DNA from 3 places in the Paenibacillus sp. FSL R5-0519 genome. Region 2 is predicted to be linked to each of the others. Evidence: a T-box and tRNA genes for the amino acid it is inferred to sense, from the RefSeq annotation. Region 2 holds a T-box; the other regions hold tRNA genes.
The links. The T-box of region 2 lies ahead of leuS (leucine--tRNA ligase). A T-box ahead of a tRNA ligase gene usually reads a tRNA of that ligase, here a tRNA-Leu.
Positions count from the first base shown of each region.

Region 1: it has a tRNA-Leu gene. The T-box ahead of leuS (leucine--tRNA ligase) is inferred to sense a tRNA for this amino acid. The anticodon was not compared.
Region 3: it has a tRNA-Leu gene. The T-box ahead of leuS (leucine--tRNA ligase) is inferred to sense a tRNA for this amino acid. The anticodon was not compared.

Region 1 covers NZ_CP150234.1:823,432-828,396, reverse strand. Annotated here, with positions in the region: gene MKY73_RS03600 (helix-turn-helix domain-containing protein) at 1-947, shown strand, start outside; gene MKY73_RS03595 (methyltransferase domain-containing protein) at 1,299-2,225, opposite strand; tRNA gene MKY73_RS03590 (tRNA-Leu) at 2,390-2,468, opposite strand; tRNA gene MKY73_RS03585 (tRNA-Cys) at 2,475-2,548, opposite strand; tRNA gene MKY73_RS03580 (tRNA-Gly) at 2,555-2,629, opposite strand; tRNA gene MKY73_RS03575 (tRNA-Gln) at 2,634-2,708, opposite strand; tRNA gene MKY73_RS03570 (tRNA-His) at 2,731-2,803, opposite strand; tRNA gene MKY73_RS03565 (tRNA-Trp) at 2,833-2,906, opposite strand; tRNA gene MKY73_RS03560 (tRNA-Tyr) at 2,913-2,998, opposite strand; tRNA gene MKY73_RS03555 (tRNA-Thr) at 3,008-3,083, opposite strand; tRNA gene MKY73_RS03550 (tRNA-Phe) at 3,104-3,179, opposite strand; tRNA gene MKY73_RS03545 (tRNA-Asp) at 3,275-3,352, opposite strand; tRNA gene MKY73_RS03540 (tRNA-Met) at 3,378-3,451, opposite strand; tRNA gene MKY73_RS03535 (tRNA-Val) at 3,469-3,544, opposite strand; tRNA gene MKY73_RS03530 (tRNA-Glu) at 3,612-3,683, opposite strand; tRNA gene MKY73_RS03525 (tRNA-Ser) at 3,693-3,784, opposite strand; tRNA gene MKY73_RS03520 (tRNA-Asn) at 3,788-3,863, opposite strand; rRNA gene MKY73_RS03515 (23S ribosomal RNA) at 3,930-4,965, opposite strand, start outside.
Region 2 covers NZ_CP150234.1:1,706,053-1,711,017, forward strand. Annotated here, with positions in the region: gene MKY73_RS07655 (class I SAM-dependent methyltransferase) at 72-842, shown strand; gene MKY73_RS07660 (aminoglycoside phosphotransferase family protein) at 1,056-2,012, shown strand; T-box leader at 2,124-2,393, shown strand; gene leuS (leucine--tRNA ligase) at 2,471-4,915, shown strand; gene comER (late competence protein ComER) at 4,896-4,965, opposite strand, start outside.
Region 3 covers NZ_CP150234.1:6,223,943-6,228,907, forward strand. Annotated here, with positions in the region: gene MKY73_RS27905 (ABC transporter ATP-binding protein) at 1-495, opposite strand, end outside; gene MKY73_RS27910 (LysR family transcriptional regulator) at 880-1,806, shown strand; gene MKY73_RS27915 (hypothetical protein) at 1,935-2,795, shown strand; tRNA gene MKY73_RS27920 (tRNA-Gly) at 3,005-3,075, opposite strand; tRNA gene MKY73_RS27925 (tRNA-Pro) at 3,089-3,162, opposite strand; tRNA gene MKY73_RS27930 (tRNA-Arg) at 3,179-3,255, opposite strand; tRNA gene MKY73_RS27935 (tRNA-Gly) at 3,261-3,335, opposite strand; tRNA gene MKY73_RS27940 (tRNA-Leu) at 3,344-3,431, opposite strand; tRNA gene MKY73_RS27945 (tRNA-Lys) at 3,441-3,516, opposite strand; tRNA gene MKY73_RS27950 (tRNA-Gln) at 3,529-3,603, opposite strand; tRNA gene MKY73_RS27955 (tRNA-His) at 3,615-3,690, opposite strand; tRNA gene MKY73_RS27960 (tRNA-Thr) at 3,788-3,863, opposite strand; tRNA gene MKY73_RS27965 (tRNA-Asp) at 3,886-3,963, opposite strand; tRNA gene MKY73_RS27970 (tRNA-Met) at 3,989-4,062, opposite strand; tRNA gene MKY73_RS27975 (tRNA-Val) at 4,080-4,155, opposite strand; tRNA gene MKY73_RS27980 (tRNA-Glu) at 4,163-4,234, opposite strand; tRNA gene MKY73_RS27985 (tRNA-Ser) at 4,252-4,343, opposite strand; tRNA gene MKY73_RS27990 (tRNA-Asn) at 4,347-4,422, opposite strand; tRNA gene MKY73_RS27995 (tRNA-Ala) at 4,424-4,499, opposite strand; tRNA gene MKY73_RS28000 (tRNA-Ile) at 4,534-4,607, opposite strand; rRNA gene rrf (5S ribosomal RNA) at 4,667-4,783, opposite strand; rRNA gene MKY73_RS28010 (23S ribosomal RNA) at 4,858-4,965, opposite strand, start outside.

The sequences.
Region 1 (4,965 bases), 880 kb from region 2:
CCGTAGTCACGGTGATTGGCGCCGTTGAAGAGGATCGGTTTGTTTTTTCACAGCAGCTATATGTATTAACAGTCCAGTTACAACAACAAATTAATAAAATTCTAGCTCTTCAAGTTAGCATAGGCTTCAGCCAGCCGCATAACTCCTTATACCACATTCCTCAGGCTTATTCAGAGGCAATGGAGGCACTGAAGCATCGGATGAAGCTGGGCCCAGGTATTATCTTTCAGTATGAAAACATTGATCATTATGCTTCCACTTGGTCCATGACCTACCCAGAATCATTGGAATATTCGTTGATCCAAGCTATTCAAAGTGCGGATGAAGTCCAGGCACCTACTCTTCTGCAACAACTTCTTGAAGTGATCTTTGGTATGGAGTGTTCCCCAGAAGAGTATCAGGTGGCTCTTACGAGGCTGCTCACGCATATTTTGCAGATGACTCAGGATTCCGGCATACGTCTCGGGCAGATCTCACAAGGCCGTGGATCGATGTTTCATGAACTTCATCGTTTGCAGTACGCCGCTGAAGTTGAGGAATGGTTTAACCATCAGGTCATCTTGCCCGTCATTCAGGTTTTTAAAGCGAGACAGGTTGCCCAGTATCAGCATATATCAGAGAAAATGATTGCCATGATTCATCAAGATTATGATAAGGATCTGACGCTTGAGCAGTGTGCCTTGAAGCTTCACTACAATGCCAACTACTTAAGTAGTGTTTTTCGTAAAGAGACAGGCTGTTCATTTAGTGAATATTTAACCAAGTACCGATTTAACATCGCTAAAAAATGGCTGGACGAAAGTGATCTAACCGTTAAAGATATCGCAGCACGACTTCGGTACAACAATCCGCAAAATTTCATTCGGTCATTTCGTAAATGGGAAGGAATTACCCCCGGTCAGTATCGTGAGCGTAAGCAGAATACAGAACTATGCAGCAGGAAGTAAACTACGTGTTTCGTTTCGTGTCTCGTGTCGAGTTACAGGCTTAGTTTTTACCGTGGTCTCGATATTGGATTTAAGTATTCCTTTAGCCCATATGCAGTTCATTAATTAAGCTTTATAGGCTCAAGGAATCGAGGACTTGGATCAATGCACTTTAAGTTTTAATGAAATTAAAAAAAAGAGGGAGCAACGATCCTGCTCTCTCTTGTAATAACTTACCTTCAAACTTCATCTGTTCCACATATACATCTTCTTGTGTGCCAGCGTGAGGCTTCCTAGCGTCATCTCAGACGTTAGACCACGTTGTTCTCCCGATTGCTGATTCTCCTTGTACACATAACAAGCCTATACGATTTATCGCTTATCCTTAATATGAACTGTTTTCATGTTTGGCTGTTCAAGTTGGATCAGAATCTTCCCGAACCTTGCTCCACGTGAGAAGGTCATCATACGATCCTTGTATGTATCTTGGATGTATTTCTCAGCCAGACTGAGAGAATCTTCATCCGATGGTAACTCATACATATTAAGCAATTCTGGCAGCTTGTCGATAATCTCTTCCACTGGTACTTCAAATGAGTTAACTTCTCTCGTAATGATCATCGTGTATGAATAACCCTTTAAATACAGTAACTGTTGAATATATCCCATATCACCAGCCTTGTATGTAGAAGTTACCCCCAATACATCCTTAAGTTCATCCATTAATGTGTGTTCCTTCTGTCCAGCCATAGTGCTTATATACACATACTTCCGGGCACAGTTGATCGCCTGCTCGATCGTTTTCCAATCTGACATTGCCGGACACATGGATGCAAATGCAAAATCATATTTCTTCTCCCAGCCCTTATCTTCAATGGCGATTTCCTCATACCGTTCTTTAACGATTTCGATATTAGATTCAAGAGCTGTAGGTATCGTCTCTTTCATCAGGGAGACAAGCAACTCAGATGGTTCAACTGCAGTCACAATTGCTCCCTTCTCTGCAAAAGGAATGGTGAATATGCCCGAAGCAGCTCCAATGTCCAAAATGGATAATCCCTCGAACTCCACACCTTGGTTCTCAATCCAATTCATAATACGCTCAGAACGTTGCTTACCTTCTTCAGAGAACGACTGTACATGATAATCCCTAGCCCATCGTTCAAATGCTTCTTCTGTATTAAATGGGGCGCTTTTCTTTTTATATTTTGGACTTCTCGGACGATTTTTCCATGCCTCTTCCCATACAGAAAGATTAAATAACAGATCGGTATCCGATACATTTTTTTCATTATTCACTTTGCTTCACTCCCTCTAAATTAAAGACTTTACTTATCTACAATATACTGAATATAATCATACGTCAATGTTTATTAAAGTCCAATATTCTTTACTGTACAAAAATCTGTATAAAATAAAATAGCCCTACACATTGCATAAGCAACATGTAGGGCTATTCAATATACCGGCGAGAGGACTCGAACCTCCACGGTTTCCCACTCGATTTTGAGTCGAGCGCGTCTGCCATTCCGCCACGCCGGCATATACTGGAGGCGCCACCCAGATTCGAACTGGGGATAAAGCTTTTGCAGAGCTGTGCCTTACCACTTGGCTATGGCGCCATATTTTGGAGCGGACGACGGGAATCGAACCCGCGACCCTCGCCTTGGCAAGGCGATGCTCTACCGCTGAGCCACGTCCGCATAATGGCTGGGGATATAGGATTTGAACCTATGCATGACGGAGTCAAAGTCCGTTGCCTTACCGCTTGGCTAATCCCCAATAAAAAATGAAAAAACAAAGGGGCGATCGAGGGGAATTGAACCCCCGAATGCCGGATCCACAAACCGGTGCGTTAACCACTTCGCCACGATCGCCACAAAAGGTTAAATTTCTTAAAGTTAATTGGCAGGGGCAGCAGGAATTGAACCCACACCAACGGTTTTGGAGACCGTTGTTCTACCTTTAAACTATGCCCCTAAAAACTGGTGGAGGATGATGGATTCGAACCACCGAACCCGTACGGGAGCAGATTTACAGTCTGATGCGTTTGGCCACTTCGCTAATCCTCCAGGATTACATGGTGCCGGCGAGAGGACTTGAACCCCCAACCTACTGATTACAAGTCAGTTGCTCTACCAGTTGAGCTACACCGGCATATTAAATTGTTTTGAAAATGGTGGCTCGGGACGGAATCGAACCGCCGACACGAGGATTTTCAGTCCTCTGCTCTACCGACTGAGCTACCGAGCCATAATAAAGTCTAATCTTAATTCCTTACACTTTATATAGGGCATCAGTGCCATACAGCAGATGTAGTGAACAGTTTGCCTCATGTAAAGATTAAATGGCGGAACCGACGGGATTCGAACCCGCGATCTCCTGCGTGACAGGCAGGCATGTTAGGCCAACTACACCACGGTTCCATAGTACTTTCTCAAGGAAAGTTAATTGCGGGGGCAGGATTTGAACCTGCGGCCTTCGGGTTATGAGCCCGACGAGCTACCGGGCTGCTCCACCCCGCGTCGTTATAAAAAGTATATGGTGGAGGCTGAGGGGATCGAACCCCCGACCCTCTGCTTGTAAGGCAGATGCTCTCCCAGCTGAGCTAAGCCTCCGAACAACACATTTATGATCATATCATAATCTTGTTGTAAAAATCAACTTCTTTTTTCGAAGTTAATATGACCCGTAGGGGATTCGAACCCCTGTTACCTCCGTGAAAGGGAGGTGTCTTAACCCCTTGACCAACGGGCCTTGTTATTATGGCGGAGAGAGAGGGATTCGAACCCTCGAGACGCTTGTGACGCCTACACGATTTCCAATCGTGCTCCTTCGGCCAGCTCGGACACCTCTCCATATGGCTCCCCGAACAGGGCTCGAACCTGTGACAACTCGATTAACAGTCGAGTGCTCTACCAACTGAGCTATCAGGGAATATGCTTCAGAGATCGTTCTCTGAAAACTAGATTCGAAACGAAACATGCGATTTATAACTTGCTATTGGATAAGCCCTCGACCGATTAGTACTGGTCAGCTCCATGCATTGCTGCACTTCCACCCCCAGCCTATCTACCTCGTCGTCTTCAAGGGGTCTTACATACTGGGAAATCTCATCTTGAGGGGGGCTTCACGCTTAGATGCTTTCAGCGTTTATCCCGTCCGTACATAGCTACCCAGCGGTGCTCCTGGCGGAACAACTGGTACACCAGCGGTACGTCCATCCCGGTCCTCTCGTACTAAGGACAGCTCCTCTCAAATTTCCTACGCCCACGACAGATAGGGACCGAACTGTCTCACGACGTTCTGAACCCAGCTCGCGTACCGCTTTAATGGGCGAACAGCCCAACCCTTGGGACCTACTTCAGCCCCAGGATGCGATGAGCCGACATCGAGGTGCCAAACCTCCCCGTCGATGTGGACTCTTGGGGGAGATAAGCCTGTTATCCCCAGGGTAGCTTTTATCCGTTGAGCGATGGCCCTTCCATGCGGTACCACCGGATCACTAAGCCCGACTTTCGTCCCTGCTCGACTTGTAGGTCTCGCAGTCAAGCTCCCTTATGCCTTTGCACTCTTCGAATGATTTCCAACCATTCTGAGGGAACCTTTGGGCGCCTCCGTTACTCTTTAGGAGGCGACCGCCCCAGTCAAACTGCCCACCTGACACTGTCCCCGCACCGGATTACGGTACCAGGTTAGAACCTAGATACGATCAGGGTGGTATCCCAACGTTGCCTCCACGCAAGCTGGCGCTCCCGCTTCAAAGGCTCCCACCTATCCTGTACAGATCGTACCCAAATTCAATATCAAGCTGCAGTAAAGCTCCATGGGGTCTTTCCGTCTTGTCGCGGGTAACCTGCATCTTCACAGGTATTAAAATTTCACCGGATCTCTCGTTGAGACAGCGCCCAAGTCGTTACGCCATTCGTGCGGGTCAGAATTTACCTGACAAGGAATTTCGCTACCTTAGGACCGTTATAGTTACGGCCGCCGTTTACTGGGGCTTCGGTTCACAGCTTCGGGATTGCTCCCTAACCAC
Region 2 (4,965 bases):
ACACCGGATACCCCTGCTTTTTCTTTTGTTAGCCACGTTTGAAAAATGAAATTGAAAGTGCGGTGCCTGACATGTCTTACCGGAAATTTGCCTATGTCTACGATGAATTAATGGAAGATATGCCTTATCCCGACTGGATAAGGTTTGCAAGAACAGCATGGGAACAGCATGGAATGCCCAAAAGTGTCGCTGAACTTGGCTGTGGAACGGGCTCTATTACAATCCCGCTCGTGAACTCCGGTTTCGAAGTTACAGGCATTGACCTGTCAGCAGATATGCTGTCGGTTGCGCGCAGCAAGATGGAGGCTACGCCTCAGGGTCATCGCTTGTATCGGGAAGGCAGCGTACGTTGGGTGCAGCAGGATATGCGAGACTGGCGAGTTCCGGAACCTGTGGATTCGGTGATATCCTTCTGTGATTGTGTCAATTATCTGCTTGAACAAGAAGATGTGGTTCGTACATTCCAGCGGACATATGAGATGCTGAAGCCTGATGGAACGTTTTTGTTTGATGTGCATCATCCCAATACGCTTATTCGTTATGATGAGCAGCAGCCTTTTGTCCTGGATGAGCGCTCTGTGTCGTATATCTGGACTTGTGATCTGGACCAGGATCGCTGTGAGATCGAACATCATCTCAGTATTTTTTCACGTGTGGATGACGGCAGCAAGGATATGTATCAGCGGTTTGAAGAAGTTCATGTCCAACGTGCATATAACCCGGACTGGATGAAGCTGGAGTTATCCAAGGCAGGTTTTAGAGACGTGAAGGTATATGCAGATTTTGAATGGAAAGAGGCAGGAGACAGCGCACAGCGCTTGTTCTACGTTGCTGTGAAGTAAGTATAAAAGATAAAAACTGTTCCTTATGTTGTATGGGGCAGTTTTTTTATTTCCCGTAAAGATGGATTGACATTTTTCTGTGATCGTGCGAAGAAATGCTTGGAAAGACCCAAGAGCGTGACAAAAAGTATTGCCAGCTAAAGTAAAGGAGGCGATAATAGTCGGATAGAAAGCGTTTTCTATGGAAACCAATAGTCGAGGTGAGGTGTGGAAGTGGAAAGTACATATAAAACAAGACTCTCGTCAGAACAAATAAATGCCATAATCGAGCAGCATCTATCTGCAAGTATACAGGACTACAAGGAAATGGTGGATGGCTGGGCCAATCATGCATATCTCATTACATTGAGTGACCAACAGCAAGTGGTACTCAAAATTGCCCCTTCGGCTTCCACCAATCTGATGCGCTGTGAGCAGGATCTGATGATTGCTGAGGTCGAGGCGCTGAGTCTCATCGGCGAGTTGAAGGATGTTCCCGTACCCAAAGTTCTGGTTTATGATGATTCGTTAACCTTGGCTTCAGCGCGGTATTTTATCATGGAGTACATGTCTGGAACACCCTATAATCAGGTCAAGGATCAGTATTCTGAGGAAGAGCAGGAAGCCGTTGAACAACAACTGGGGCGTTACAATCGTCGAATAAATGAAATCAAGGGCGAGAAGTTCGGATATTTCTCGGAGCAAAAACAGCGTTATTGTACTTGGAGAGAAGCCTTTATGAACCTGATGGAAGACGTTCTTGCCGATGGGGAAGAAGCCGGGATTACATTCTCGATGGATTACTCTGAATTGAGACGTTTGATTGAAGAGAAATCGGATGTGTTGGACGATGTAAAAGAACCTGTTCTTGTCAGCTGGGATCTATGGGACGGCAATGTTCTAGTAGACAAAGGCCGCATCACAGCAATTATTGATTTTGAACGTTCACTGTGGGCAGATCCTCTGATGGAGCATTATTTCAGTCATTTTAACTATACACCCGGTTTTGTGAAAGGTTATGGGCGTGCGATTACGACTGAAAGTGAGCTAAAAAGAAGAAGTCTGTATGACTTGTACTTTGATCTGGTGCTGCGCATTGAGTGCGCTTATCGGCAATATGACAATCAGGAACATGTGAATTGGACTATTCATAACCTGGAGGAAGGAATTGAGCGATTTCGGTTGTCCTGAACAGCAACCCGCGTAATGAAGGGTACGAACCATGAGCTTCAAGATGGCGATTATAATGTGTAATATTGACTTTAGGCTTGCTTTTTTATATAATGGTCGCTATATTGTATACATATTTCGATGATAAGGATTAGTAGTGATTTCTGTACATCACAGAGAGCCGGCGGTTGGTGCAAGCCGGTTGACAGTAAATTGCGAACTCGCCTTGGAGAAATGCGGTGATTACACCATCCTGTCTAACCTGCTAAGTATAAGCTGGAATTCAGGAATGGAAATCCGCATCGGTTAACCGCCGTTACAGGTCCAAAGGGAGTGGATGACGAAGCACGTTCGTCCGCTAACTAGGGTGGTACCACGGGAATTCAACCTCTCGTCCCTAGCGCTGCAAACGCTACGGGATGCTGAGGTTTTTTTGTTGCAATTAAAGCTAAGCGAGTAACCTGAAGGAGGAACAATAGATGAGTGAGAATAACCAGCCGAAGCACGGCTATCAGCCACAAGTTATGGAAAAAAGTTGGCAGCAATACTGGGATGCCAATAAAACGTTTAAAACAGGTGAGGACCCTGCTAAACCGAAATTTTATGCACTGGATATGTTCCCTTATCCATCCGGTTCGGGTCTGCACGTAGGTCACCCGGAAGGATATACGGCAACGGATATCGTTTCCCGTTACAAACGTATGCGTGGTTACAATGTATTACATCCGATGGGTTGGGATGCTTTCGGTCTGCCTGCTGAGCAGCATGCATTGGATACAGGTGAACATCCACGGCATATTACATTCCGCAATATTGACAACTTCCGTCGCCAGATCAAATCACTCGGTTTCTCTTATGACTGGGATCGTGAGATCAGCACAACGGACCCTGAGTATTATAAATGGACACAATGGATATTTATCCAGTTGTACAATAAGGGCCTCGCTTATGTGGACGAAGTCGCAGTAAACTGGTGCGAAGCACTTGGAACGGTACTTGCTAATGAAGAGGTTATTGATGGCAAGAGTGAACGCGGTGGACATCCGGTTGTACGTAAACCGATGCGTCAATGGGTACTGAAAATTACCGAGTATGCAGAGCGTCTGTTGGAAGACCTGGAAGAGCTGGATTGGTCTGAAAGCATCAAGGATATGCAGCGTAACTGGATCGGTAAATCGACAGGTGCAGAAGTTGTTTTTGCCATTGAAGGTCGCGAGGAAGTTATTAAGGTATTCACTACTCGTGCGGACACATTGTTCGGTGCGAGCTTTGCAGTACTTGCTCCGGAACATGAATTGGTAGAAGCGATTACAACGGATGACCAACGTGAAGCGATTCAGGCTTATCAGGAGCAGGCTTCTCGTAAGAGTGATCTGGAACGTACGGATTTGGCCAAGGACAAAACAGGTGTATTCACTGGTGCTTATGCAATCAATCCCGTTAATGGTGCAAAATTGCCGATCTGGATTGCTGATTACGTTCTTGCAGGTTATGGTACAGGTGCGGTTATGGCTGTTCCAGGCCATGATGCGCGTGACTGGGAATTTGCGAAGCAGTTCGGTCTGGATATCATTGAGGTTATTCAAGGTGGAGACGTTACACAAGAGGCATATTCCGGTGATGGCGCACATGTGAATTCCGATTTCCTGAACGGACTGAACAATGAAGAAGCAGTTGCCAAGATGATTGCATGGTTGGAAGAGAACGGTAAAGGACAAGGAAAAGTAACCTATCGTCTACGTGATTGGCTGTTCAGCCGTCAGCGCTACTGGGGTGAGCCAATTCCGATTCTGCATCTGGAAGACGGAACGATGAAGACCGTACCGGAGGATCAACTTCCACTGCTGCTGCCTGATATCGATCAGATCAAACCTTCGGGTACTGGAGAATCACCACTGGCGAATGTTACGGAGTGGGTGAATACGGTAGATCCGGAAACGGGAATGAAGGCGCGTCGTGAGACCAACACCATGCCACAATGGGCGGGTAGCTGCTGGTATTACCTGCGCTTTATCGATCCGCACAATGACAAGGAACTGATCTCCAAGGAGAAACAGCAGCAGTGGCTGCCTGTTGATCTGTACATTGGCGGAGCGGAGCACGCGGTGCTTCACTTGCTGTATGCTCGTTTCTGGCATAAAGTGCTGTATGATCTGGGTGTTGTGGATACCAAAGAGCCGTTCCACAAACTGGTGAACCAAGGTATGATCCTAGGCACGAACAATGAGAAAATGAGTAAATCTCGCGGTAATGTCATTAACCCGGATGAAATTGTAAATGAATTCGGTGCGGATACATTGCGTCTGTACGAAATGTTCATGGGACCATTGGAAGCGACAAAACCGTGGAATGCAAACGGGGTTGAAGGCATGCACCGCTTCCTGTCACGTGTATGGCGTCTCTTCATTAACGAAGATACAGGAGCCATCAATGACAAGATTACGGTGGACGGTGGAACGGATGAGTTCAAGCGGACTGCTCACAAAACGATCAAAAAAGTGACGGAAGATCTGGAACATCTGCGCTTCAACACATCTATCAGCCAGCTGATGATCTTCATCAACGATGCATACAAAGCCGATACACTGCCTCGTGAAGCGATGGAGAACTTTGTGCAACTGCTGTCACCACTGGCACCACATATGGCAGAGGAACTGTGGAGTCGTTTGGGTCATGAAGGTGGAATCTCTTACGTGGCTTGGCCAGAATATGACGAGTCCATGACAGTGGATGCGGAAGTAGAAATCGTTGTTCAGGTAAACGGTAAAATCGTAACTCGTGCGACGATCGCGAAGGATCTGGATGCCCAGGGGATGCAGGACTTCACGATGGAGCTGGCACCTGTTAAGCAGGCGCTGGAAGGCAAGACCATTCGCAAGGTCATTGCCGTTCCAGGCAAACTCGTTAATATTGTTGCCGGTTAATCTCACCGGCTCGGAATAGTTCATCCAGCTTTAACAAATCTTCATCATAT
Region 3 (4,965 bases), 2.1 Mb from region 2:
CAGTGGCTCATCGAACAGGATTACACCAGGTCTGACGGCTACGGCTCTGGCAAAAGCAACCCGTTGCTGCTGTCCACCAGACAGCTGATGAGGATATCGATCTTCCATGCCTTGCAGGCGAACCATGCCAAGGGCTTCATTCACCTTTTGCCGCAGATCGAATTTCTGTTTTCCGGCCTTCAGGCCAAATGCTACATTTTCATATACGGTCATATGCGGCCATAATGCAAAATCCTGAAACACCATGCCCAGATTACGCTTGTGTGTCGGTATATCAATCCGCTTCGCCGCAGAGTAGATATACTCACCATCTGCACGAATCTCCCCCGCATCCGGCTGTTCCAGCCCGGCCAACATGCGGAGCAGTGTTGTTTTGCCACAGCCCGATGGGCCGAGCAGTGTTGTGAACTTTCCATGTTCAAGCGTTAGATCTGTCGGCAACAGTGCGGGGGTTTGATTAAATGATTTTTGAATTCCCGTTATCTCTAATTTCATAAGCATCCCTGCCTGTCTTCTGTTACTTGATCTCTTTTGTTACTTCATCTCTTGCACTGTTCTCAGTCTAACGTCCGCTTTCGCGAGTTGTATGTCTTGTATGTAAAATTGGAATTAACTTTTTAGATGAATTCTGTTGATGTTCATAGATTAAATCTATAGTAGGTGAACTAAATTAATTTTCATGTTGTCGCTCCGATTACAGCACCATCTTCCGATCGCTGTTATCCCCAGATTTCTTATTTTCCCTTTATAAAGGGAGAAATCCGGGGATAAAGGCGAACGCTCCGCTTCTTCAGATTGGTTCTGTACTCTCCGTCTTTATGAAAAATATTAGATCATCTTATATATTGGGCTAGTAGAAGTGAGAGGAGTGTTGGGACATTGAATCTGATCAAACTGCAAATTGTTGAGCTAATCGACAAGCATCACCACATGACAAGCGTGGCCGAGTTACTGGGGATCAAACAACCCACCGTTACATTTCATATGAAGTCTTTGGAGGAAGAGATGGGCGTGCGATTATTCGAATCGCGCAGTGGCAAGACTTTTCTAACGGAGGCCGGACAGGCGCTGCTCCACTATTCCGTCAAAATCAATGCCCTGACCCAAGAGGCAAGGCGGATAGTAAAAGAATATGACAGTCTATATCGGGGCACTCTGCACATTGGGGCAAGCTATGTAGCAGCTACATATCTGCTGCCCGCTATACTCAACACCTTTTCTCAAGAATTCCCTGGCATTCGTATCGTCTTATCCGTCAAACCATCACCCGTTATTCGCGAGATGATAATTCGGCATCAGATTGATCTGGGGGTGATCTCTTCTGAGCCGTTTGTCGGACCCGCGCTGCATGCTGAGACGTTATGTGAGGATGACTTGGTATTAATCTGCTCTCCACAGCATGGGTTGGCCCAGAAGGAACCATTGACGCCTGAGCATATTGCTCAGATCCCATTTGCCCTACATGGCAACGAATCCAGTACTCGGCGACTAACCAACCAATGGCTCGCGCAACATGACATTCGTTTGAGGAGTACGGTGGAGATGGATTCCCTGGAAGCCATCAAACAGCTTGTGTTAATTGGGGGGCATGTCTCGTTCATGTCACGAATGGCAGTACAGTGGGAGGAACAGCACGGGCTCATTCAGGTTCTTCCCATTCCGGGAGAGCAGGCGCCCCGCCATATATACACCGTACATAACAAGGACCGCCGCCCTTCAGTTCAGGTAAACCGCTTCAAAGAGGTGCTGCGAGAGGTGAGTCACAGCTTCCCTGTTTCCATAGCTCATGGCCCTGATCCTCTATAAACTATCGTTTGCCATTCATCAAATCTATGCAGGGTTAACGCAATGTGCGCTCCCCGTTAATCGCGTTCAGATACTCGGACGATAAAGTGGGAGCTGTACGTTAATCCAGATTAGGAGAGTGATTGGTTTTGAAAAAGTGGAAAAAGGTAACCGCCTCATTCATGCTAAGCATCGTAACATTGGGAAGTGGACTGACGTTTCTGGGAGCGCCCCAGGCTTCAGCTGCTGCCAATGCTGTTCCTACTTATGAAGTGAAGTTTCTGGCCAAGCCGGAACTGGTGTTGAATACAGATGGAACACCACGCAGTGAAGTGATTCAGACCCTCGGCCTGAGTTCCACGCCAAGAAACATTAACGTAGAGTACTTTGACACCAATGCGCTCGGACTGGATGAGCAAGGATGGAACGTTCGTTTTCGCAAAAAGGATGACAAGAATAACTACGAATTGACTTATAAAAAACGCTACCCTGTAATCAATGGCGACATCAACGCAGCGCTGACTCTGGCTAACCAAGAAGGATTCGATAAATCAGATGATAATTACGAGGCTGAGATTGATTGGGGATACGGCAAACAAACGCTAAGCTTCTCCAACACGAAAAAAGTCGATACCAACGCAACAGGTGTTCAACTTCCTACAGAGCAAGAAGCCTTGAACATGTTACTGGACAAGCTTCCGGGCAAATTGAAAAACTGGTCTGCCTCCAACTGGGGCAAGCAGCAGCTGACGCAATCCCGTGCATATGGCCCGATCACATTCCAACGTTATGAAGGTACATGGAATGGACAAGAACTTACACTCGAAGTATGGCCGATCCGCAACGCAGCAGGTACAGGTATTGAGAATATCGTAGAGGTCTCTTTCAAAACCGATGATACTGTAGCCGTATCCGGACTCCGTACCCAACTGCTGCAATTGCTGGAGAACAACAACTGGCTGATTCCTGCCGATGGCTTGAAGACACAGACGATTCTTGAAAGATACTAATTATTCGTCATCGTACTAATGAAACATCGCAAGCTCCTCTTCCTGCGTGCATCGTAGAAAGCGGAGCTTTTGTCGTTCCTTGAATTAAGTGAATTAAGATACTTATACAGTTACAGTAAGCTAATTTAGAGTTTACTAATTAAGAGTTTAAATGACTAATACAAAAAGAGCCCCTGCAATAAGCAAGAGCTCTTTCAATATATCTAGGAAGCGGGTGATGGGAATCGAACCCACGCTATTAGCTTGGAAGGCTAAAGTTCTACCATTGAACTACACCCGCATAATAAAAAAAATCGGGATGACACGATTTGAACATGCGACCCCCTGGTCCCAAACCAGGTGCTCTACCAAGCTGAGCTACATCCCGATACTTATGAAAATAATGGCGCGCCCTGAGAGATTCGAACTCCCGGCCTTTTGATTCGTAGTCAAACGCTCTATCCAGCTGAGCTAAGGGCGCAAATATGGAGCGGAAGACGGGAATCGAACCCGCGACCCTCGCCTTGGCAAGGCGATGCTCTACCGCTGAGCCACTTCCGCAAAACATATGGTGCGGTCGAGAGGACTCGAACCTCCACGGGGGGTTAGCCCACACGGACCTGAACCGTGCGCGTCTGCCAATTCCGCCACGACCGCAAAATATAATGGTGAGTCATGAAGGGCTCGAACCTTCGACACCCTGATTAAAAGTCAGGTGCTCTACCAACTGAGCTAATGACTCAAAATAATGAAATGGCTGGGGATATAGGATTTGAACCTATGCATGACGGAGTCAAAGTCCGTTGCCTTACCGCTTGGCTAATCCCCATTAAAAAATCATGGGGCGATCGAGGGGAATTGAACCCCCGAATGCCGGATCCACAAACCGGTGCGTTAACCACTTCGCCACGATCGCCATAGAGTAAGCCATTCATCCACTAAGAGTATCTTAGTATTAACAACTGCATCTATAATATACATTCAATTACAAATTCAGATGTAAATACTAAAAATGGTGCCGGCGAGAGGACTTGAACCCCCAACCTACTGATTACAAGTCAGTTGCTCTACCAGTTGAGCTACACCGGCATGGTGTATGTTTAATTAAAAATGGCGGAACCGACGGGATTCGAACCCGCGATCTCCTGCGTGACAGGCAGGCATGTTAGGCCAACTACACCACGGTTCCATAATACTTTCTCAAGGAAAGTGAATTGCGGGGGCAGGATTTGAACCTGCGGCCTTCGGGTTATGAGCCCGACGAGCTACCGGGCTGCTCCACCCCGCGTCGTTAAAAAAATAATATGGTGGAGGCTGAGGGGATCGAACCCCCGACCCTCTGCTTGTAAGGCAGATGCTCTCCCAGCTGAGCTAAGCCTCCATCTATATGACCCGTAGGGGATTCGAACCCCTGTTACCTCCGTGAAAGGGAGGTGTCTTAACCCCTTGACCAACGGGCCTTGCTAAAAAAAATATCTGGCGGAGAGAGAGGGATTCGAACCCTCGAGACGCTTGTGACGCCTACACGATTTCCAATCGTGCTCCTTCGGCCAGCTCGGACACCTCTCCATATGGCTCCCCGAACAGGGCTCGAACCTGTGACAACTCGATTAACAGTCGAGTGCTCTACCAACTGAGCTATCAGGGAATGGTGGAGCCAAGCGGGATCGAACCGCTGACCTCCTGCTTGCAAGGCAGGCGCTCTCCCAGCTGAGCTATGGCCCCATACTCTGGTTTGTTTTTTGTTGTGGTCTTGCTATGGGCCCTGGTGGACTCGAACCACCGGCCTCACCCTTATCAGAGGTGCGCTCTAACCAACTGAGCTAAGGGCCCTAATATATATCCCTTATTCCTTGACAAGGGGGGCAAAAAAAATACCCCAAAGGGAAATCGCTTGGCGGCGTCCTACTCTCCCAGGACCCTGCGGTCCAAGTACCATCGGCGCTAGAGGGCTTAACGGTCGTGTTCGGGATGGGTACGTGTGGAACCCCTCCGCCATCGCCACCAAACGCATAGCTTACATTTCAGAGTTCGTTCTCTGAAAACTAGATTCGAAACGAAACATGCGAATTATCACTTGCTATTGGATAAGCCCTCGACCGATTAGTACTGGTCAGCTCCATGCATTGCTGCACTTCCACCCCCAGCCTATCTACCTCGTCGTCTTCAAGGGGTCTTACATACTGGGAAA